DNA from 4 places in the Klebsiella sp. NPDC088457 genome. Region 2 is predicted to be linked to each of the others. Evidence: riboswitches for the same ligand, from Rfam matches in the RefSeq annotation. Region 2 holds a riboswitch; each other region holds the start of a gene.
What was found. A riboswitch is a leader RNA that binds a small molecule or an ion and turns the genes downstream of it on or off. The one in region 2 is predicted to bind thiamine pyrophosphate.
Positions count from the first base shown of each region.

Region 1: it holds a riboswitch for thiamine pyrophosphate, as region 2 does, so the genes downstream of both, thiB (thiamine ABC transporter substrate binding subunit) here and thiC (phosphomethylpyrimidine synthase ThiC) in region 2, are expected to answer to the same signal.
Region 3: it holds a riboswitch for thiamine pyrophosphate, as region 2 does, so the genes downstream of both, ACI2JR_RS00145 (TenA family protein) here and thiC (phosphomethylpyrimidine synthase ThiC) in region 2, are expected to answer to the same signal.
Region 4: it holds a riboswitch for thiamine pyrophosphate, as region 2 does, so the genes downstream of both, thiM (hydroxyethylthiazole kinase) here and thiC (phosphomethylpyrimidine synthase ThiC) in region 2, are expected to answer to the same signal.

Region 1 is NZ_JBJDNH010000004.1:35,977-41,141, forward strand. It holds gene thiP (thiamine/thiamine pyrophosphate ABC transporter permease ThiP) at 1-1,406, opposite strand, end outside; gene thiB (thiamine ABC transporter substrate binding subunit) at 1,382-2,365, opposite strand; TPP riboswitch at 2,398-2,520, opposite strand; gene sgrR (HTH-type transcriptional regulator SgrR) at 2,670-4,325, opposite strand; gene sgrT (glucose uptake inhibitor SgrT) at 4,413-4,565, shown strand; gene ACI2JR_RS04125 (sugar efflux transporter) at 4,754-5,165, shown strand, end outside.
Region 2 is NZ_JBJDNH010000051.1:6,108-11,272, reverse strand. It holds gene thiE (thiamine phosphate synthase) at 1-615, opposite strand, end outside; gene thiC (phosphomethylpyrimidine synthase ThiC) at 615-2,510, opposite strand; TPP riboswitch at 2,597-2,697, opposite strand; gene rsd (sigma D regulator) at 2,751-3,248, opposite strand; gene nudC (NAD(+) diphosphatase) at 3,343-4,116, shown strand; gene hemE (uroporphyrinogen decarboxylase) at 4,157-5,165, shown strand, end outside.
Region 3 is NZ_JBJDNH010000001.1:26,227-31,391, reverse strand. It holds gene ACI2JR_RS00160 (ABC transporter substrate-binding protein) at 164-1,099, opposite strand; gene ACI2JR_RS00155 (ABC transporter permease) at 1,126-1,869, opposite strand; gene ACI2JR_RS00150 (ABC transporter ATP-binding protein) at 1,866-2,591, opposite strand; gene ACI2JR_RS00145 (TenA family protein) at 2,588-3,283, opposite strand; TPP riboswitch at 3,350-3,451, opposite strand; gene ACI2JR_RS00140 (hypothetical protein) at 3,765-3,905, shown strand; gene ACI2JR_RS00135 (VOC family protein) at 3,928-4,299, shown strand; gene ACI2JR_RS00130 (hypothetical protein) at 4,463-4,879, shown strand; gene ACI2JR_RS00125 (RNA polymerase sigma factor) at 4,885-5,165, shown strand, end outside.
Region 4 is NZ_JBJDNH010000015.1:105,271-110,435, forward strand. It holds gene ACI2JR_RS11975 (adenine deaminase) at 1-1,268, opposite strand, end outside; gene ACI2JR_RS11980 (LysR family transcriptional regulator) at 1,393-2,334, shown strand; gene ACI2JR_RS11985 (universal stress protein) at 2,318-2,740, opposite strand; TPP riboswitch at 2,935-3,031, shown strand; gene thiM (hydroxyethylthiazole kinase) at 3,066-3,842, shown strand; gene thiD (bifunctional hydroxymethylpyrimidine kinase/phosphomethylpyrimidine kinase) at 3,839-4,639, shown strand; gene ACI2JR_RS12000 (GntR family transcriptional regulator) at 4,731-5,165, shown strand, end outside.

The DNA.
Region 1 (5,165 bases), on a different contig from region 2:
GCAAAGGCCAGCGCCTGGGCCAGCGGCCGCTTTAACGCGCGTAGCTCAACGACCCTCAGGCGGGTAACACCGTTCATGCCGAGAGAGTGGCACAGCATGCCGTAGCGGGAGGCGATATCGCGCATGGGGTTTTCCAGCACCTTCAGCGCGTAGGGGATAGCCATCAGGGCGTTGGTGAAGATGACAATTCCGTCGGCGGATTCCGGCAGCCCGACGCTGTTATTGAGCAGTAAGAAGAAGCCGGTCGCCAGCACGATACCCGGCATCGCGAGGATCAGCATTCCGCTGAGCTCCAGCGCCTGGCCGGCCAGCGGCCGGCTGCGGAGACGCAGTTCGCGACTGCTCCATAGCAGCATCATGGTCAGGATGACGCTCAGCAGACCGGCGGCTAGCGCGATGCGCAGAGAGGTCCAGAACGCCTGCCACAGCGCGGGCTGGGCCAGCACGTTGAACAGATTGTTATTCAGACCGTCAACCACCACCGCCAGCAGCGGCGGCAGTAGCAACAGCAGGGCGATAACGATCAGCGCCACGTCGGCAAGACGGCTGTGCAGGCGGTCATCAGGATCGCGCCAGCCGTGAACCTGCGTCACCCCGATGGCAACCGCTTTGCTCAGCCGTTGGGCGAGCAGGACCAGCCCGAGGCAGCAGATCATCTGGATCAGCGCTAGCATCGCCGCGCGGGCCGGGTCATAATCAAAATTCAGCGCCTGATAGATCGCCAGTTCAATAGTGGTAGCCCGCGGGCCGCCGCCGAGCGACAGCACGGTGGCAAAGCTGGCGAAACAGAGCATAAAAATCAGCGCCGCCACGGGGGGAATCTGCCGTCGTAGCCACGGCCATTCCACCAGGCGAAAAAAGTGATAGCCGCGCATGCCCAGCTGGGCGGCTATCTGCCGCTGTTCACCGGGAATATTCTCCAGCGCCTGCAGCAGCAGGCGGGTTGCCATCGGCATGTTGAAGAAAACGTGGGCCAGCAAAATGCCCTGTAGGCCATAGGGGGAGAAATCCCACTGCCAGCCGACGGCGTGAAACAGCGTCGCCAGCCAGCCCTGATGGCCATAGACGCTAAGAATACCAAACACGGCCACCAGCACCGGGAGGATCAGCGTCATCGCGCACAGGCGCAGCAGCAGGGTGCGTCCCGGAAAGCGGCGGCGGTACAGCGCGCGGGCGAGAAAGATAGCCGGTACGACGGAGAGAAGCGCCGAGAGAAACGCCTGCCAGAAGGAGAAACGCACCACGTGCCACAGATAGCTATCGCGGAACACCGAATGCCATGCCGCCTCCGGCGCGCTGCTCCAGAGCGCCAGAAACGCGGCCAGCGCGACGGCGACCAGCACCGTGGCGGCCGTCAGGCCCGGTACCAGCCAGCCGATGCTTAGCGGCTGACGGCGCGTTGCCATGCGCTGATCCAGGTCTGACGTTCTGCGGCGACCTGCTGCGGGGTAAACTCGAGGGTGGTTTGCGGTTTCACCAGCGTGTCAAAACCCGCCGGCAGCGCAACCTGGGTCACCGGATACATCCAGTTGCCGGTCGGGATCGCGTTCTGGAAACCTGGGGAAACCATAAACCGGAGGAATTTTTCCGCCAGCTCAGGCTGTTTGCTGGCGGCGGTGCGCGCCGCGACTTCAACCTGCAGATAGTGGCCTTCGGCAAAATCGGCGGCCGCGTAGTGGTCTTTCTTCTCTTCAATCAGATGGTAGGCCGGCGAGGTGGTATAGCTGAGGACCAGATCGCTTTCCCCTTTCAGGAACAGACCGTAGGCCTCACTCCAGCCTTTCGTGACGGTGACGGTTTTCGCCGCCAGTTTCTGCCAGGCCTCCGGCGCCTTATCGCCATATACTTTCTGCATCCACAGCAGCAGCCCCAGCCCCGGCGTACTGGTGCGCGGATCTTCGTAGATCACGCGCCATTTTTGTTCGCTTTCGACCAGCTCTTTCAGGCTTTTCGGCGGATTTTTTAGCTTGTTTTTATCGTAGACGAAGGCGAAGTAGCCGTAGTCGTACGGCACAAAGGTATCGTTATTCCAGCCGCCCGGCACCGTGACCGCGGTGGTCGGGATATGACTTTTGGCGAACAATTTGCTCTGCGCCGCCGCTTCCAGCAGATTGTTATCCAGCCCGAGCACCACATCGGCTTTGCTATTTTTGCCTTCCATCCGCAGACGGTTAAGCAACGACACGCCGTCTTCCAGCGCCACGAACTTCAGTTCGCAGCCGCAGTCGGCTTCAAAGGCTTTTTTGACCACCGGACCCGGGCCCCATTCGGCTGAGAAAGAGTCATAGGTGTAGACGGTAAGCACCGGTTTGGCAAAAACGGGGGCGGCGACCAGCGCCAGCAGCGGAAGTAATTTTTTCAACACTTTGCACCTCATAAAAAAGGGGGGGCAAAGGATTTTGAGTGGGCCTCAAATCCCTTCGCCGGCGTTATCCGGATCAGGTTCGACGGGTATTTTCTCAGCCTGTACGCTTCATCAGATGAGTCTGCGCACGTTTATCAGCACCCCGTTGAGAACGGCGTTAGTGTAATGATTTTGTGAGTGGACGGAAAGCGCTTAAACGCCCGGCTCATCAGGACTATTTGATGGTTATGTTGCGCCGGGGCCGCGCGCAAAACCCTCACGCGCCCGCCGCTGGCAGCAACAATGGCGCCTGCGGAGAAAAACGCTACGGCTCCGGCGGCGCAAACCATGCGGATTTGAAATCAAACCAGCCGAGGGTATTCATTCTCACGCCGCGCATACTGCGCTGCCCCTGGATCATCAGCCAGTGGTGGATCAGCGGGACGATGGTTTGACTGGCCAGCAGCTGCTGGCTCCAGGTGGCCGGGTTTAACTCGCCCGCATGCCAGCGGCTGGCGTCCTTCTCCCAGTCGATGGGGATACAATGCCGGATCAGCGGGACTTCATACAGCCAGGCGAAAAGAGAAAAATCAATCGGCAGGGTAAAGTTGGCGCTGTTCAACCAGACGTCGCTGACGACATCGCCGCGGTGCCACTCTTCATACTCCAGCTCCTGAATCACCAGCTTCACCTCGTGCTCCGCCAGCAGCGTCGCCATGATCCCGCCCATGACGCGGTGCTCGACGTGGTCCTGGTAATAGGTCAGGGTGACGGATTCCAGACCCGGCGGTTTTTCACAGACGTGGCTGCGGGCGTGGTGCCAGCGGGGCAGCAGGCCATAGGCCGGAAACCAGTTGCCCTGGTAGTGTTCGCCCGCGTGGTAAAGCAGGTTCGCAGGCTGGAACAGATAGCTCAGCCACTGGCGCACCGCGGCGTTGCCGCCAAGCGGGCTGCGCGCATCAAACAGCAGGTAATAGCACCCTTCCTCAAGACGGCTCTCTATCGCTTTCTCACTGTGCGTTGTCCCCTGCAGGGTTAAGCCGCCGTTGGGTTCGTCGCTAATCTCCGGGAGCACCCAGACGTTAACCTCATCGATTAACGCCCGGTAGCCGAAATAGTCGTCGAAGGCGTGGATCTTCAGCTGATTTTGATTGTTGCGCACCACCGCATAAGGGCCGGTGCCTACCGGCATGCTGGCGAAGTTTGCCATCGACTGCCATTCACGCGGCAGCACCACCGCCGAAACCTGCCCCAACAGCCACGGTAGCCAGCGATCGGGTTGGGTAAGATGAATATCCAGCGTCCAGGCCGTGGGCGAGACAATACGCGCGATGTGTGAGTAGAGCGGCAGGGTATTGCTGCGTTGCAAAGAGGCGATGACATCCTCCATCTCCAGCTCTCTGCCGTGGTGAAAATGAATGCCGGGGCGCAGAAAAAAGCGCCAGTGGGTCGGTGAAAGCTGCTGCCAGTGGTGGGCAATATCGGCTTCCAGTTCCCCGTTTTCCTCATTTACCCGCGTCAGGGCGCTGAAGATCTGCCTGGCGATATGGTTTTCCGAGCGGCGCAGCGCGCTGCCGGGCAACAGATTTTTCATTGGCCGGTAGTAGAGCACGCGCAGAATATGCCGCCCCTGACGGAAGCTGCGGCCAAGGTGCGAGACCAGCATCTGACGTACCGCGGCTTTATCGCCGACCAGCTGCACCAGCTGATCGATACGATCCTGCTCAAGCAGATCCTCCGCCCTCTGCTGCTGCAACGCCAGCCCGGTATAAAGGAAAGCCAGCTTTGAACGCTTGCCGCGTCCGGCTTCCGCCTTCCAGGTTAACCAACCGCGTTCTTCCATCATATTCAGCAGCGTGCGCATATGTCGGCGCGAGCAGCACAGCATCTCCGCCAGCTCGTTGAGGGTCGTCTCCTGCGATTGACCGTCGCAGCATTGCCATAAGCGGATGAACTGTTGTTGCAGACGAGCGGAAGACATAAAAGGGGAACTCCTGATGAAAACTCAGCAATTTATTAATCCCTATATTAGGCCAATAATAGATTCCGATGAAGCGAGGAGGTGAATATGATGAGGTCAACCGCGAAACAGTTCTACCAACGCTACTTTTCTGCGACGCAGGACGCGTCATGGCTGGCCCGCCTGATGGCAGGGAGACAGCAGGAAATACTCGGCGAACTGATGCAGTGGGGAGTTACGTCACCGACCTCTGATCATTGACTTGCCTACATCATGTGTGACTGAGTATTGGTGTGTACTTATCGTCTTTCAAACCCAGGCCAGTTGGCTGAGCCAGAACGTTCCGGTCGCCTGCCTGTCACTTGAAATAGATAGAGTATAAAATCACCCGCCAGCAGATTGCTTCTGCTGGCTTTTTTCGTTTTCTTCGCGTGCTTTAAGGACATGACATGCTGTGGTTAATGACGATGGGACGCCGGCTTAACGGCGTCTACGCGGCTTTTATGCTGGTTGCTTTTATGATGGGCATAGCGGGCGCGCTGCAGGCACCTACCCTCAGCTTATTCCTCAGCCGCGAGGTCGGCGCACAGCCTTTCTGGGTGGGGTTGTTTTATACCGTTAACGCGATCGCCGGGATCCTCGTGAGTCTGGCGCTGGCGAAACGGTCCGATAGTCAGGGCGATCGCCGTCGGCTGATCATGTTCTGCTGCCTGATGGCGGTAGGCAATGCGCTGCTGTTTGCCTTTAATCGTCACTACTTAACCTTGATCACCTGCGGCGTGATGCTGGCGTCGATAGCCAATGCCGCGATGCCGCAGCTGTTCGCCCTGGCGCGGGAATATGCCGATAGTTCGGCGCGGG
Region 2 (5,165 bases):
GATTTCCAGCAGTTGGGCGGTGGCCTGCCGCCAGTCTTCCGCCTGGGTAATCGCGCTCACGACGGCGATGCTACCGACGCCGGTTTCCAGTACCGCCGGAGCGCGCGCCAGGCTGATGCCGCCGATCGCCACCGTCGGGTAATCCTGCAGGCGCTGGATATGTTGAGCGAGCTGCGTCAGACCCTGAGGGGCGGAAGGCATTTGTTTGGTTTGCGTAGGGAAAACGTGACCTAGCGCGATATAGGAGGGGCGTGCGGCCAGCGCAACATCGATCTCCATATCATCATGGGTCGAGACCCCGAGGCGCAGCCCGGCGTGGCGAATGGCGCTCAGGTCCGTGGTTTCCAGGTCCTCTTGTCCCAGGTGCACGCCGTAGGCCTGGTGCTTAATGGCCAGCTGCCAGTAGTCGTTGATGAACAGCCGGGCATGATATTGACGGCCGAGTGCGATAGCAGCGATCACATCGTCCTCAACGTCGCTGTCGCGCTTATCCTTGATGCGCAGCTGAAGAGTACGCACGCCCGCTTTCAGCAGGCGTTCAATCCACACCACGCTATCCACGACCGGGTAGAGTCCTAAACGGAAAGGGACGGACGGAAAATCGGGTTGATACATCAGGCTTGCTCCTTACGTAAATAGATCTCACCGCCGCGAGCGCGGAAATCCTGGGACCTGTCGGCCATGCCGGCGTCGATATTCTGCCGGGCGGCATAGTCGCGGACTTCCTGGGTGATTTTCATTGAACAGAATTTGGGCCCGCACATAGAGCAGAAGTGGGCGAGTTTGCCGGACTCCTGCGGCAGCGTTTCGTCGTGATAAGCGCGGGCGGTGAACGGGTCAAGGGCGAGATTGAACTGGTCTTCCCAGCGGAATTCAAAACGGGCTTTGGACATGGCGTTATCGCGGATCTGCGCCCCCGGATGACCTTTGGCAAGGTCGGCGGCGTGAGCGGCGATTTTGTAGGCGAGCAATCCCTGCTTCACATCCTCTTTATTCGGCAGGCCGAGATGCTCCTTCGGCGTGACATAGCAGAGCATGGCGCAGCCGAACCAGCCGATCATCGCCGCGCCGATACCGGAGGTGAAGTGGTCATAGCCGGGAGCGATATCGGTGGTTAATGGCCCAAGAGTGTAGAACGGCGCTTCGTGGCAGTGGGTCAGCTCTTCGCTCATGTTGCGGCGGATCATCTGCATCGGCACATGGCCCGGTCCCTCAATCATCACCTGCACGTCGTACTCCCAGGCGATTTTTGTCAGCTCCCCCAGGGTGTGCAGCTCGGCGAACTGCGCCTCGTCGTTGGCGTCCTGAATCGAGCCCGGCCGTAGGCCGTCGCCGAGCGAGAGTGAGACATCATAGGCGGCGCAGATTTGGCAAATCTCGCGGAAGTGTTGATAGAGGAAGTTTTCCTGATGATGCGACAGGCACCACTTCGCCATGATTGAGCCGCCGCGGGAGACAATGCCGGTCAGACGTTTGGCGGTCATCGGTACGTAGCGCAGCAGGACGCCGGCATGAATGGTGAAATAGTCGACGCCTTGTTCCGCCTGTTCCAGCAGAGTGTCGCGGAACGCTTCCCAGGTGAGGTCTTCGGCAATGCCGTTCACTTTCTCCAGCGCCTGATAGATGGGGACGGTGCCGATGGGCACCGGGCTGTTACGCAGGATCCATTCGCGGGTTTCGTGAATATAGCGGCCGGTGGAGAGATCCATCACCGTGTCGGCGCCCCAGCGCGTTGACCACACCAGTTTTTCGACCTCTTCTTCGATGGACGATGTCACCGCCGAGTTGCCGATGTTGGCGTTAACCTTCACCAGAAAATTGCGCCCGATGATCATCGGTTCCGATTCCGGGTGGTTGATGTTGGCAGGAACGATCGCGCGGCCGGCGGCCACCTCATCGCGGACGAATTCCGCGGTGATGTTCTCCGGTAAGCGGGCGCCAAAGCCTTCCCCCGGGTGCTGGTGGCGCAGCACTTCGCTGCGAATACGCTCCCGGCCCATGTTTTCCCGGATGGCGATAAACTCCATCTCCGGCGTAACGATTCCCCGACGGGCGTAGTGGAGCTGAGTAACGCATTGCCCCGGCCTGGCTCGTCTCGGCGTCAGCAGGCCGCTAAAGCGCAGCGCATCGAGGCCCTCATCGGCGAGACGCTCTTTGGTGTAGAGGGAGCTGCGGTCGTTTAACGGCTCGCTATCCTGCCGCGCATCGATCCACGGCTGGCGCAGCTTTGCCAGCCCCTGCCTGACATCGATGGCAACGTCTGGATCGCCATACGGGCCGGAGGTGTCATACACCGGTATCGCTTCGTTATCTTCATACTGCGGGTTGGTTTTGTCGCCGCCGGTCAGCGTGGGGCTAAGCTGGATTTCGCGCATCGGCACGCGAATATCATCCTGCGAGCCCTGAATATAGATACGCCGTGAACGGGGGAAGACGCTGCCTTCGAGGGTATCAATAAAGCGCTGCGCGCGTTCGCGCTGTTCTCTACGGGTCAGTTTGGTTGCAGACATAGCTCATTCCAGATGAAAAAGGACATGGCTTGTCAGACGACGGATGGAGTAACAGATGCGATCGGTCCTGGATGGACGGTCGCTTATAGCAGTTTACTCTTGTTCCCTTCGCAGGTATTAGCCTGATCAGGTTCCGCGGATCCCGAATAAACGGTCTCAGCCAGTTAAGGCACTCCGACAAGATAAAACCCCCTCCAGCGAGGGAGAATGTATGTAAACTACTCGTTAACGGCTCACAACTCAAGCAGTCGGCGTGATATTGTCGCTGATGTTGTCTTCCTGGTTGTGGGAAACGGCGAGGGCGATCAGCTTATCTTCCAGCGCAAATCGCGCTTCCAGCGCTTCGCCAATATCGGAAAGCGCCTGCTGGAACTCCAGATAGTTATCGTGATCGATGGCGTTTTCGAGGCAGGAATCGTAGTAATCCATAATCTGCTGGGTATTGGCTTCCAGCTGCGGATAGAGCTTCGTGGCCGCCAAAAGTGGCGTGTCGCCTTCCATTTCGCCAAGAATACGTTCATAAATACTAAAATGGCCGGAGGAGAGGTAATCCACCAGGCTTTGGCAAAAGTTATCCAGCGCCTTTTCGTTAAGCCGCATAAAGGATTCTTTACCCGGTTTCAGGCCAACCAGCTTGTAGTAAGCCACGAGCAAATGCTTACGTACATGCAGCCAGCGATCGACCAGTTTATTACTGCCTCCAAGACGTTCCGTTAGGTTTTCCAGCTGGTTTAACATGGTTGACTCCGCAAGATTAAGAAAAATAACGTTGCTCACCAAAATGTAAATATAATGTTAAAAGTGCCAGTAAAACGAAGGTAGTGCAATAGATATGGATCGTATTATTGAAAAATTAGATCGCGGCTGGTGGATCGTCAGCCACGAACAAAAATTATGGTTACCCGACGGGGAATTACCACATGGCGAAGCGGGAAATTTCAATCTTGTCGGACAGCACGCGCGGCATATCGGTGAATGGCAAGGAGAAGCGGTATGGCTGGTGCGCCAGGATCGTCGGCATGATATGGGATCGTTGCGTCAGGTGCTGGATCAGGATCCGGGGCTGTTTCAGCTGGCGGGGCGCGGCATCCAGCTGGCCGAGTTTTACCGCTCGCATAAATTCTGCGGCTACTGTGGGCATCCGATGCAGCCAAGCAAAAGCGAATGGGCGATGCTGTGCAGCCACTGCCGCGAGCGCTATTACCCGCAAATCGCCCCGTGCATGATCGTGGCGATTCGCCGGGACGACTCTATTTTGCTGGCGCAGCATACCCGCCACCGCAACGGCGTACATACGGTGCTGGCCGGGTTTGTCGAAGTGGGAGAGACCCTGGAACAGGCGGTTGCCCGCGAGGTGATGGAAGAAAGCGGCCTGAAGGTGAAAAACCTGCGCTATGTGACTTCCCAACCGTGGCCGTTCCCGCAGTCGCTGATGACCGCGTTTATGGCGGAATATGACAGCGGCGAGATTGTTATCGATAAGAAAGAGCTGCTGGAGGCGGGCTGGTATCGCTACGATGATTTACCGCTGCTGCCGCCGCCGGGAACCGTGGCGCGCCGGCTGATAGAAGATACCGTGGCAATGTGTCGGGCCGACTATGAATGACGTGATACAATGACGGCCTGACGCATTAAGGAACTGCAAAATGACCGAACTGAAGAACGATCGTTATCTGCGTGCGCTGCTGCGCCAACCCGTTGATGTGACCCCGGTGTGGATGATGCGCCAGGCTGGCCGCTATTTACCGGAGTACAAGGCCACTCGCGCAGAAGCGGGCGACTTTATGTCTCTGTGTAAAAATGCCGGGCTGGCCTGTGAAGTCACCCTGCAGCCGCTGCGTCGCTATGCGCTGGATGCGGCGATCCTCTTTTCAGACATTCTGACTATTCCGGACGCGATGGGGCTGGGGCTCTATTTCGAAGCCGGCGAAGGTCCGCGCTTCACCTCGACCATTACCGGCAAAGCCGACGTCGACAAACTGCCGATCCCCGATCCGGAAGATGAACTCGGTTACGTGATGAATGCGGTACGCACCATTCGTCGTGAGCTCAAAGGTGAGGTTCCGCTGATTGGCTTCTCCGGCAGCCCGTGGACCCTGGCGACCTATATGGTTGAAGGGGGCAGCAGTAAGGCCTTCACTGTCATCAAAAAAATGATGTATGCCGATCCGCAGACCCTGCATGCGCTGCTCGATAAGCTGGCAAAAAGCGTCACGTTGTACCTTAACGCCCAGATCAAAGCGGGCGCCCAGTCGGTGATGATTTTCGATACCTGGGGTGGCGTGCTGACCGGCCGCGATTATCAGCAGTTCTCGCTGTACTACATGCACAAAATCGTCGATGGCCTGCTGCGTGAAAACGAAGGCCGCCGCGTACCGGTGACCTTATTCACCAAAGGCGGCGGACAGTGGCTGGAAGCGATGGCCGAAACCGGCTGCGATGCGCTGGGTCTCGACTGGACCACCGATATCGCCGACGCTCGCCGTCGCGTCGGTCACAAAGTGGCGCTACAGGGCAATATGGACCCTTCCATGCTCTACGCGCCCGCTGCCCGTATTGAAGAAGAAGTGGCGACCATTCTTGCTGGCTTCGGTCAGGGGGAAGGCCACGTCTTCAACCTCGGTCACGGCATTCATCCGGACGTGAATCCTGAAC
Region 3 (5,165 bases), on a different contig from region 2:
ATTTTTACATAACGAAAATAGATGATAGTTCATTGATTTTAATGAAGTATTTAAAGTGTGATAAAACCATTAAAAGTGTAATTCTTAGTGAGGAAATCGGCCGGGTTTAATACCGCTTCGTTGAATGCGCTGGCGAAAATACTTCCGCCAGCAGTATGGTTACTCAATACAGTTCAACCGCATAATGGGTTAAAGGTGTGATTTTTTTAACCAACTTATTGTTATATAAAAACTGTTCGTAAGCTTCATAGCGCGGCTTATCCAGCGCCGCCGGGTCGCGGGCAAACAGCGGTTCCGTTTGCAGCCAGGCCTGTTTGTTCAGTTCGGTGTTCAGCTCCGGGTGAGCGGCGGCAAAAGCTTGCCAGCTCTCCTGCGGATGGGCGTGCAGATACGCCACGCCTTTTTGCAAGGCAACGAGGAATTTTTTAATTTTCGCCGCGTGAATTCGATCGCGATGGGCCACAATCACCAGCTCGTCATAGGCCGGGACGCCAAAATCCTCCACATTCATCACCCGCGGGTCTTTACCCTGAAGTTTAAGCTCCAGCGCCTCAATATTGCGATAGCCGCCAATCACCGCATCGACCTGACCGGCCAGCAGGGCGCTGGTCAGCTGGAAATTGACGTTAATCAGCTTGATGCTTTGCGGGTCGATATGGGCGTTTTGCGCCATGGTTGCCAGGGTTGCCTGCTCAATTCCGCTGACCGAATAGCCAACCTTTTTTCCTTTTAGATCGGCAGGGGTGTTAATGTTTTTATCGAGGGCGATCACCGTGTTCAGCGGCGAATTAATCAATGTGCCGACCCGCACCAGCGGCAGGCCTTCATCGGCAAAAAAGTGTACCTGCGGCTGATAGGTGATCGCCAGATCCGCCTGGCCTGCGGCCACCAGCCGCGGCGGGAGCGCCGGGTCGGATGGCGGCACGATCCTGACGTCCAGCCCTTGCTCTTTAAAGGCGCCAATCTGTTCAGCGACCATAATCGGCGCATGGTCAGGGTTGATATACCAGTCAAGCACCAGCGTCAGTTTCTCGTTGGCGAGCGCCTGCGCGCTGAACAGCGCGCTGAAGGCCATTGTGGCGATAAGGGATTTACTCATGGCGATTCCTTCATTGTCCTTGTGAGTCACGATTCCGGCGTCCAGTCGATCAGCCGGTGCAAGAAAGCATCCACCGCCAGCCAAAGCAGGACGGTCAGCAGCACTAAAATAAACAGCGCGGCAAAGCAGACGTCGGTCTGCATGCGCGCATTGGCGTTAAGCATCACGTAGCCCAGCCCTTCGGCGGAGCCCACCCATTCCCCGATGATCGCGCCGATCGGGGCGACCGCGGCGGCCATACGCAGGCCGGAACCGAGCGCCGGCAGCGCCGCCATCAGACGCACGTGACGCAGCTGGGCGCTAAAAGAGGCGCCCATCGTTCGCGCCAGATCGAGATAGTCATGATTGACCCGCCGCAGGCCGTCAAAAAACGCCGAGGTGACGGGGAAGAAGATAATCAGCACCGCCATCATCACCTTGGCGCTCATCCCGAAGCCGAACCACAGCACCAGCAGCGGGGCGAGGGCGAAAACCGGGATGGCCTGGCTGGTCAGCACCAGCGGCATCAGCCAGCGCTGAAAGCGCGGCGAGATAATCATGCACAGCGCCAGCACCACCCCGAGCGCTACGCCGAGCGCCAGACCGCTGAGAATTTCGCTGACGGTGATCAGGGTATGCCAGGCCAGCCAGCTGCGGTTGACCCACAGGGCGTTAGCCACCGCCGATGGCGAGGGCAGCAGGAAAGCGGGGATGCCGCTGCGGCTGACCAGCCACCACAGCAGCAGCAGGCCGCAAAACACCACCCCGCCGCGCAACAGTTTGCCTCTCATCCGTTCCCCCTCACCAGCTGTTGTAGTAGTTCGGCCTGGCTGGCCAGCAGTACGGGATCGTCCGGCGCGCGCGGTGGTACCCCCGTCAGATGATGCGCATCGTCAATGCCTCCCGGCGGCGAAAGCACCAGCAGCCGATGGCTGAGCCGGCAGGCTTCCATCGGGTCGTGGGTGATGAGCACCACGGTACGATTCACCAGCAGCCCGGCGGCCAGGTTCTGGATTCGCGTGCGGGTAATGGTGTCCAACGCCGAGAACGGTTCATCCATTAAAACAATGGGGCGATCTTCATACAGCGTGCGCGCCAGCGCCGCCCGCTGTCGCATTCCGCCGGAGAGCGAAGCCGGGCGATCGTCGGCGCAATGGCTGAGGCCCACCTGCTCTAATAAGGTCGCCACTCGCTGGCTGTCGACCCGTTCACCGCGAAGCCGGGCGCCGAGCGCCACGTTATCGCGTACGCTCAGCCACGGATAGAGCAGATCTTTTTGCCCCATCCACGCCAGCCGCTGCGCAATGGGGAGCCCATCGCTGGCGTGCACCTGACCGTGAGTCGGGGAGGCTAATCCGGCGATAATCCGCAGCAGGCTGGTTTTGCCGGCGCCGCTGGCGCCCAGCAGCGAAATCCACTCTCCGCCGGGAATATCAAATGACAGATCCGTGAAAATCACCCGCGAACCGAAGCGCAGGCCTAACTCCCGGACCTGAATCGTGGGGGCATTCACGCCTGACCCTCCGCCGCGGCATTCAGCCCCATCTGCCAGAAGTTTGCTTCCAGGCGAGCGGCGGTGGTGAAAATGGTGCTCAGCTCGGCGAACCGCGCTTCGCCGCCGCGCTGTTGCCAGACGGTTTCCAGCAGGCCGACCGCGGCATTGACGCCGTTGAGGTAGCCCTCGTCGCCGTAGTTACGAATCCACGAGGCGTACGGGTTATCGCTGAGACGGGTGGCGGGGTCGTGAAGCAGACCGAGGCCGATTTCGGCATAGCCGGCGACGCAGGGCATCAGCGCCGTCAGGAGATCCAGCGCATCGCCGGAATGGCCGATATCCAGGACATAGCGAGTGTAATTGACCGTCTCCGCCGCTTTGTTTTCGCCGGCCATAGTGGCTTCATCGAGCCCCCAGCCCGCACAATAGCCGACATGCAGCGGCAGCTCGCCAAGGATGGCATTCATCGAGGCGGCGGCGGCGCGCATTTCCGGCAGCGTACGCAGCTTACTGACCAGCAGGGCGTAGCTGCGGGCAAAATGGATCAGAAACAGGTAATCCTGAGTCAGATAGCGTCGGAAGGCGATTTCGGGCAGGGTGCCATCGGCAAGCTGGCGTAAGAAGGGATGCGCAACGTAGCGTTCCCAGTCGCGACCGGCCTGCTGGCGCAGACGACCATAAAGACCTTGGGTAAAAACGGGAAGAATCACAGGACCTCCTGATACAAGGGGAGATCCGGGCGTGCAGAAGTATGAACAGGCAATGGCGGTAAACTGGCAAAATTGCCGACCCGTCCCTTCGCTGGCATGACCCAGATCAGGTTCAAAGGGTTCGGCTTACGCCATCTCAGCCCTCACGGGACACCCCTCGGTTGCGTCATGTTATACGGCATTCATTTTTTGATTACAATCCCGAAAGCGGTCGCCAGCGTCGCTCGGTTTGTGACGTTGTCACGAATTTTATTCGTAGAAAGCCTTTCGTCGGCAGCCTGTTGGCGTTTATATGGGCCATGCAGGTGGTTAAACCCCGTTTTTTGTCCAGAATGAAAGACAACGCCCGGCTGAAAATGAGGGCCTGATAATGCTACTGGCTATAGTCTGGACAAAGCGCGGTATACCGCCAGCAATGAAGGGGGTAATACAGTGACGTTTTATCTGGCGCAAGGCGACCGAATGTCAGGAGATAAACCGCGTGCAGCCCGATGCAAAGCCTGCCCTGAACGATGTTTGTGCTGAGAACATGATCGGCATCTATCAACAATACGCGCAGCGCCGGGCAAGCCTGCGCTCCAGGCCGCTGTTTGAAAAGCGCTGGCTGGGCCATCCGTTGTAACATATCAGCATGGAGGTGAAAAATGACCGACTCAGGACTAAAACCTTTTGCGTTTGTGCTTGCCGTCCCCGATCTGCAAAAAAACGTCGACTATTTTCGCGATGCGCTGGGTTTTACCGCGCAGTGGCCGCAAGGGGCGGACTGGCAGTTGATGGTCCGCGACGGCGTCAGGCTGATGCTCGGCCATTGCCCGGATGCCATCAGCCCCTCAGCGCTGGGCGACCACAGTTATTTTGCCTACCTCAACGTCGCCGATGTTGATGCGCTACACGATGAATGGCGGCAGAACGGGGCGCTTATCCTGCAGCCGCCGGCCGATAAGCCCCACGGCATGCGTGAATTTTTGCTGGCCACCCCCGATGGCCACCGGCTGATGGTCGGACAGGAGATTTAGCGTATTGCCGACGGTTTCGGTCGTTTATCAATAATATCAATCCGCTATGCGCCATAGCCAAGCGTATGCGTTGATTTTGTCATTTTCCTGGCAATATTTCCGTTGCTCATTCGTCTACCTCTCCACCTATCACGATTCACTACTGTAATGAGGTCATACGATGATGAGAGGTTTTGATATGCACGGGCACCACCGCGGTCGCGGCTTCGGTGGCCATCGAATGGCGAAGCCGCTGATCGTGGGTGTGGCGCTGATCGCCATCCTCGGGCTGCTGGTGATGTCGCTGTGGAACGCGCTGCTGCCGGCGATTCTCGGCGTCAAGAGCATCGGCTTCTGGCAGGCGCTGGGCATTCTGGCCCTGTCGCGCATTCTATTTGGCGGCCTCGGTTTTCGCCCTGGAATGTTCGGTATGGCGCGCGAACGGCGGCGGATGCACGAACGTTGGATGAACATGAGCCCGCAACAGCGTGAAGAGTTCGTTCAGCGCTTCAGCCAACGCGGGCCGTGCGGCTGGCGCGAGCGGCGGGAGGGGAAAGCCCCGCCGCGGGATGACGCCGCGAAAACGACGCCTGTCGAGTGAGCGAGATGAAAACCGGGATGGCGGGGGAGTCGCTGCTTATTTCGGCGCTTAACGCCTGCCGGTCACGGCTGAAAGCCTTCATTCGCGGCCGAACCTCGGTGCGCGCTGATGCGGATGATATCCTGCAGGAAGTCACTTACCAGCTGATGACCGTGGAACAACCGGTGGAGAACGTGGCTGCCTGGCTGTTCCGTGCGGCGCGCAACGAAATGACCGACCGGGCGCGCAAAAAACGCGAGCTGCCGCTCGCGGGCTATTTTAGCGCTGCAGAGGAGGGCGAGCGGCC
Region 4 (5,165 bases), on a different contig from region 2:
CGCACCTGTACCTCGACTTCTCCCCACTGTGTAAAACGCGCGCCGCGAATATGCCGCAGGCGGGCGACGCCGTGGCGAATCCCTTCGACCCGCAGGACAAAATCGTCCGCGCCCAGCGGCGTCAGGCGGAGCGTATTGCGCGGTGGGGTGACCCCCGCGGCGGCGATGATGGGCTGCAGAAGCGCGCCGTCGCGGGCAATCAGCTGCCCGGCGACGTAGACCCGACGGGCCTGTAGTTTCTCCAGCGAATCAAAGACCACCAGGTCGGCGCGGCGGCCGGCGGCAATCAGCCCTGCGTCGTTACGCTGCAGGCGAATCGCGGCGTTCAGAGTCGCGAAGCGCAGGGCGTCGGCGGCCGGCAGGCCGTGTTCAATCAGCTGGTTGAGCAGGGCGATAATTCCGCCTTTTTCCAGCAGCATATCCGGCGGCACATCGTCGGTGCAGACGGTGATTTGCGATGAGAGGTGCGGCAGCGTTTTCAGCGCCTTGACGATATCCGGCAGCAGATACGGATGTGAGCCGCGAATCTCGAGGGTCAGCCCGGCGCGCAGCTTTTCCAGCGCATCGTCCGCGGAGGTGAGTTCATGATCGGAGGTAACCCCTGCGGCGAGGTAGGCCTGCAGGTCGGCGCCGTTCAGGCCGCGGGCGTGGCCTTCAATCAGTTTGCCGCTCTCGAGGCCGGCCTGAACAATCTCCTGCATGCGCTCGCTGCCGTGCAGCACGCCGTACATATCCATCACTTCCGCGACGCCGCGGACTTCCGGCCATGCCAGCATGGTCGCCATCTCGGCGCCGGCAAAATCCGCCCCGGACATTTCCAGACCCGGCGTCGACGGCACGCTGGAGGGGGCGGCTACCATCACCTGCAGCGGCAGGTTCCGGCTGGCGGCCACCGCATAGCGCACGCCCTCAACCCCGAGGACGTTGGCCAGCTCATGCGGATCCCAGAACACCGCCGTGGTGCCCTGCGCGAGGACGATTTCCGCGTAGCGCTCGGGAGGCAGGTGCGAGCTTTCGAGATGCACATGGGTATCCATTAGCCCCGGCGACAGGTAGGCGCCATCCAGCGCATGCTGTTGCCGGGCATCGCTGCGGCTGCCGCGCGGATGCACGCTGGCGATCATCTCGCCGACGATGCCGACATCGGCGGCGCGGAGTTCGCCGGTGACCATGTCGACGATCTGCGCCCCGGTCAGTAAGAGGTCAAAAGGGACTTCGCCCCGGGCCGCCTGGACGGCGCGGCGGCGGTTTTCAGCACTGCTGGACATAACAACTCCGGCACAAGGATAATGGCGATACTCTAGGTGGACAGCAAACGTTTGCCCAGATGAATAAATTTATCACCCGATAAGCTCGGGTTATTCTGGCTGATTACCCTTAGCGAAGAACACCATGACCGAACCGTGGCAGCGCCTGCCCGCGCTTTCTCTGAAACAGCTACAGTATTTTGTCACCCTGGCGCAGCTGCGTCATTTCACCGATACCGCCAACCGGCTGGCCATCAGCCAGCCGGCGCTGAGCAGCGCGCTGCGGCAAATTGAAACGGTGCTGGGCGGCAAGCTGGTCAACCGCACGGCCTCTTCGGTGACGCTGACCGATCTGGGGGCGGCGATTTTGCCGCACGCTCGTCGCGTGCTGAGCGTGTCCCAGCTGGCGTTTGATGACATGCAGCAGATTGTCGCCGCCGGCGGCGATGGCACGGTACGGATTGGCCTGGTGCCGTCGGTCAGCTCGCTGCTGTTTCCCCTGCTGCCGCAGACCCTGGCGCAGACTTTTCCCCGCCTGCGGGTCGAGTTTCACGACCAGACCAACGATGCGCTGGTGCGCGAGCTACAAAGCGGACAGATTGATTTTGCTATCGGCGCCCTCGACAGTTCGCTTCCTGACGCGCTGCAGGTCTATCCGCTGCGGGAAGATCCGTTTGTCGCAGTGCTGCATTGCGAGGATCCGCTGGCCGACCAGCCGCACCTGCCGTGGAAGCTGCTGGCCGGGCGCGATATTGCTGTGTTCTCGAAGGGCAATATTCAGCGTCTGGTGGGCGCGCTGGCGGAGAGCCACCGCCTGACGCTGAATACGCGTTATCAGGTTGATTATATTGAAACCCTGTATGGCCTGGTGCGCTCGCGGCTGGCGATCGCCATTCTGCCCGAGCTGTATACCACCCACCTGCAGGATCCTGGCCTGACCATCGCCCAGCTGCAGCAGCCCGCGTTGGCGCGTACCGTGGCGTTAATGCGCGGGCCGCAGGCGCTGCCGCCGCTGATTGAGAACTGTTTTGCGCTGCTGCTCAGTTCGCTACGCGAAGCCGATCCGCGGCTCAGGGGAGATGCTTGATCAGCACATCGACCGTCAGGTGATTAATATACTCCAGCGAATGGGAAGCCATGACCCCCAGCAGCCGGTTGCGGTGCCCGGCGATAAGCAAATCAATTCCCCGCTGGCGTACGCAGGCGTCGACATCCTCAAAACGGCGGGCGGTAACCAGCGCCAGGGTTTGCACCGGCAGGGGGACGCTGGCCGCCAGCGCGTTGAGCAGCGCTTTTGCCTGAATCACCTCCTGGGAGACATTATCATCCAGCAGGCTATCGGAGACATAGTTCAACGCCCGGTAGTCGGTGCTGATATGGGCGAGGGTGATGCGCATGGCGTTCTCTTCCGCCATGTTAGCCGCATGCCGCAACAGCGGTATGCCGTCAAGGCTGTTGTTAATCAGCACCAGGGCATGGTGATAAACGGGCATAGCCGTACCTCGAGATAGGTGTGACCGCGAACGCCGGTCCCTGCGATTAAGTTTGTGCCCGTTCGGGCATGAAAGCAAACGGATAAATGGATAACCGGCCAGGCGCCAGGAGACGTCGCGCGGGAGATGACACAAGATGGCTTGCGCTGGCATGCGGCTTCCCGTAACCTGCCAGCAGAGAATGTTTATATCTTCTTGATGACTCGGGGTGCCCTTCCTGGTGAAGGCTGAGAAAAACCCGTAATACCTGATCTGGATAATGCCAGCGTAGGGAAGTCAGAGACCAGCGGGTCGTTGCTTCTTCATCGCCTGGCTGGAGCAAACGATGCAAGCTGAGCCACTCAATCCCGCGCATATTGCGCACCTGCAACATCTCTTTCGCCGCCACGCCCCCCTTGTTCACTGCATGACCAATGATGTGGTGCAGACCTTTACCGCCAACGTGCTGCTGGCGATCGGCGCCTCGCCGGCGATGGTTATCGATCCGCAAGAGGCGAGCCAGTTTGCCGCCATCGCCGATGCGCTATTGATTAATGTCGGTACCTTAACTGTCGAACGGGCGACCGCCATGCGGGCGGCGGTACACAGCGCCCAGCGGGCGGGTAAGCCGTGGGCGCTGGATCCGGTGGCGGTCGGCGCATTAACGCTGCGCACTGAGTTTTGCCATGAGCTGCTGAGACTGCACCCGGCCGCCATTCGCGGCAACGCCTCCGAGATCATGGCGCTGGCCGGTATGAGCGCCGGCGGACGCGGCGTCGATACCACCGATACCGCAGCGGCGGCACTTCCTGCCGCCCAGGCGCTGGCGCGTCAGCTCAATAGCGTTGTCGCGGTGACCGGCGAGGTGGATTACGTCACCGACGGGCAGCGTACGCGGATGGTGACCGGCGGCGACCCCCTGATGACCCGGGTGGTGGGTACCGGCTGCGCGCTCTCGGCGGTCGTGGCGGCCAGCGCCGCGCTGCCGGGGGACCGTCTGGAAAACGTCGCGGCCGCCTGTGGCCTGATGAAACAGGCGGGCGGTCAGGCAGCGCGGCAGGGCGGCCCGGGGAGCTTTACCCCGGCACTGCTGGATGCCCTGTACGGGGAGATAAAACCATGAAACGCATCAATGCCTTAACTATTGCCGGCACCGATCCCAGCGGCGGCGCGGGGATCCAGGCCGATCTGAAAACCTTCTCGGCGCTCGGCGCCTATGGCTGCTCGGTGATCACCGCCCTGGTGGCGCAGAACACCCGCGGCGTACAGTCGGTGTATCGCATCGAACCCGATTTTGTCGCCGCTCAGCTGGATTCGGTGTTCAGCGATGTACGCATCGATACCACCAAAATCGGCATGCTGGCGGAAACGGATATTGTTGAAGCCGTGGCGGAGCGCCTGGCACGCTATCAGATTGACAACGTGGTGCTGGATACGGTGATGCTGGCGAAAAGCGGCGACCCGCTGCTGTCAGCGTCGGCGGTGGCGACGTTACGCACGCGCCTGCTGCCGCGGGTATCGCTGATCACGCCGAATCTGCCGGAAGCGGCGGCGCTGCTCGATGCCCCGCATGCGCAGAGTGAAAAAGAGATGCTGGAGCAGGGGCGCGCGCTGCTGGCGATGGGCTGCGGCGCGGTGCTGATGAAAGGCGGGCATCTTACTAACGCTGAAAGCCCGGACTGGCTGTTTACCCGCGAAGGCGAGCAGCGTTTCACCGCGCCGAGGGTCAACACCAAAAATACCCATGGCACCGGCTGCACGCTGTCGGCGGCATTAGCGGCGCTGCGCCCGCGCTATGCCGACTGGGGGCAGACGGTCGCCGAGGCCAAGAGCTGGCTCTCCGCGGCGCTGGCGCAGGCGGATTCACTGGAGGTCGGCCACGGTATCGGCCCGGTGCATCATTTCCACGCGTGGTGGTAGTCTGGACGCGTGAGACTTCAGGTTGCCGCCTGAGCGCAACCTGAATGATTTAGCGTATAATGGCTGAAACTGTCAGCCAGGAAAACCACAGATGGAACAAGCGCATACCCGGCTTCTCGCCCAACTGAATGAGCGCATCGCCGCTGCCGATCACACGCCGCTGTACCTGAAATTCGCCGAAACGGTGAAAAACGCGGTGCGCAGCGGTTGGCTTGAGCATGGCAATATCCTGCCCGGCGAGCGCGATCTCAGCCAGCTGACGGGGGTGTCGCGCATCACCGTGCGTAAGGCGATGCAGATGCTGGAAGACGAAGGGGTGGTGACCCGTGCGCGCGGCTATGGCACGCAAATCAACAACATCTTTGAATATTCGCTGAAAGAGGCGCGCGGATTTTCCCAGCAGGTGGTGTTGCGCGGTAAAAAACCGGACACGCTATGGGTGAACAAGCGGGTGGTGGAATGTCCGCAGGAAGTGGCCGAACAGCTGGCGCTGGAGCCGAAAAGCGAAGTGTTTTTGCTCAAGCGC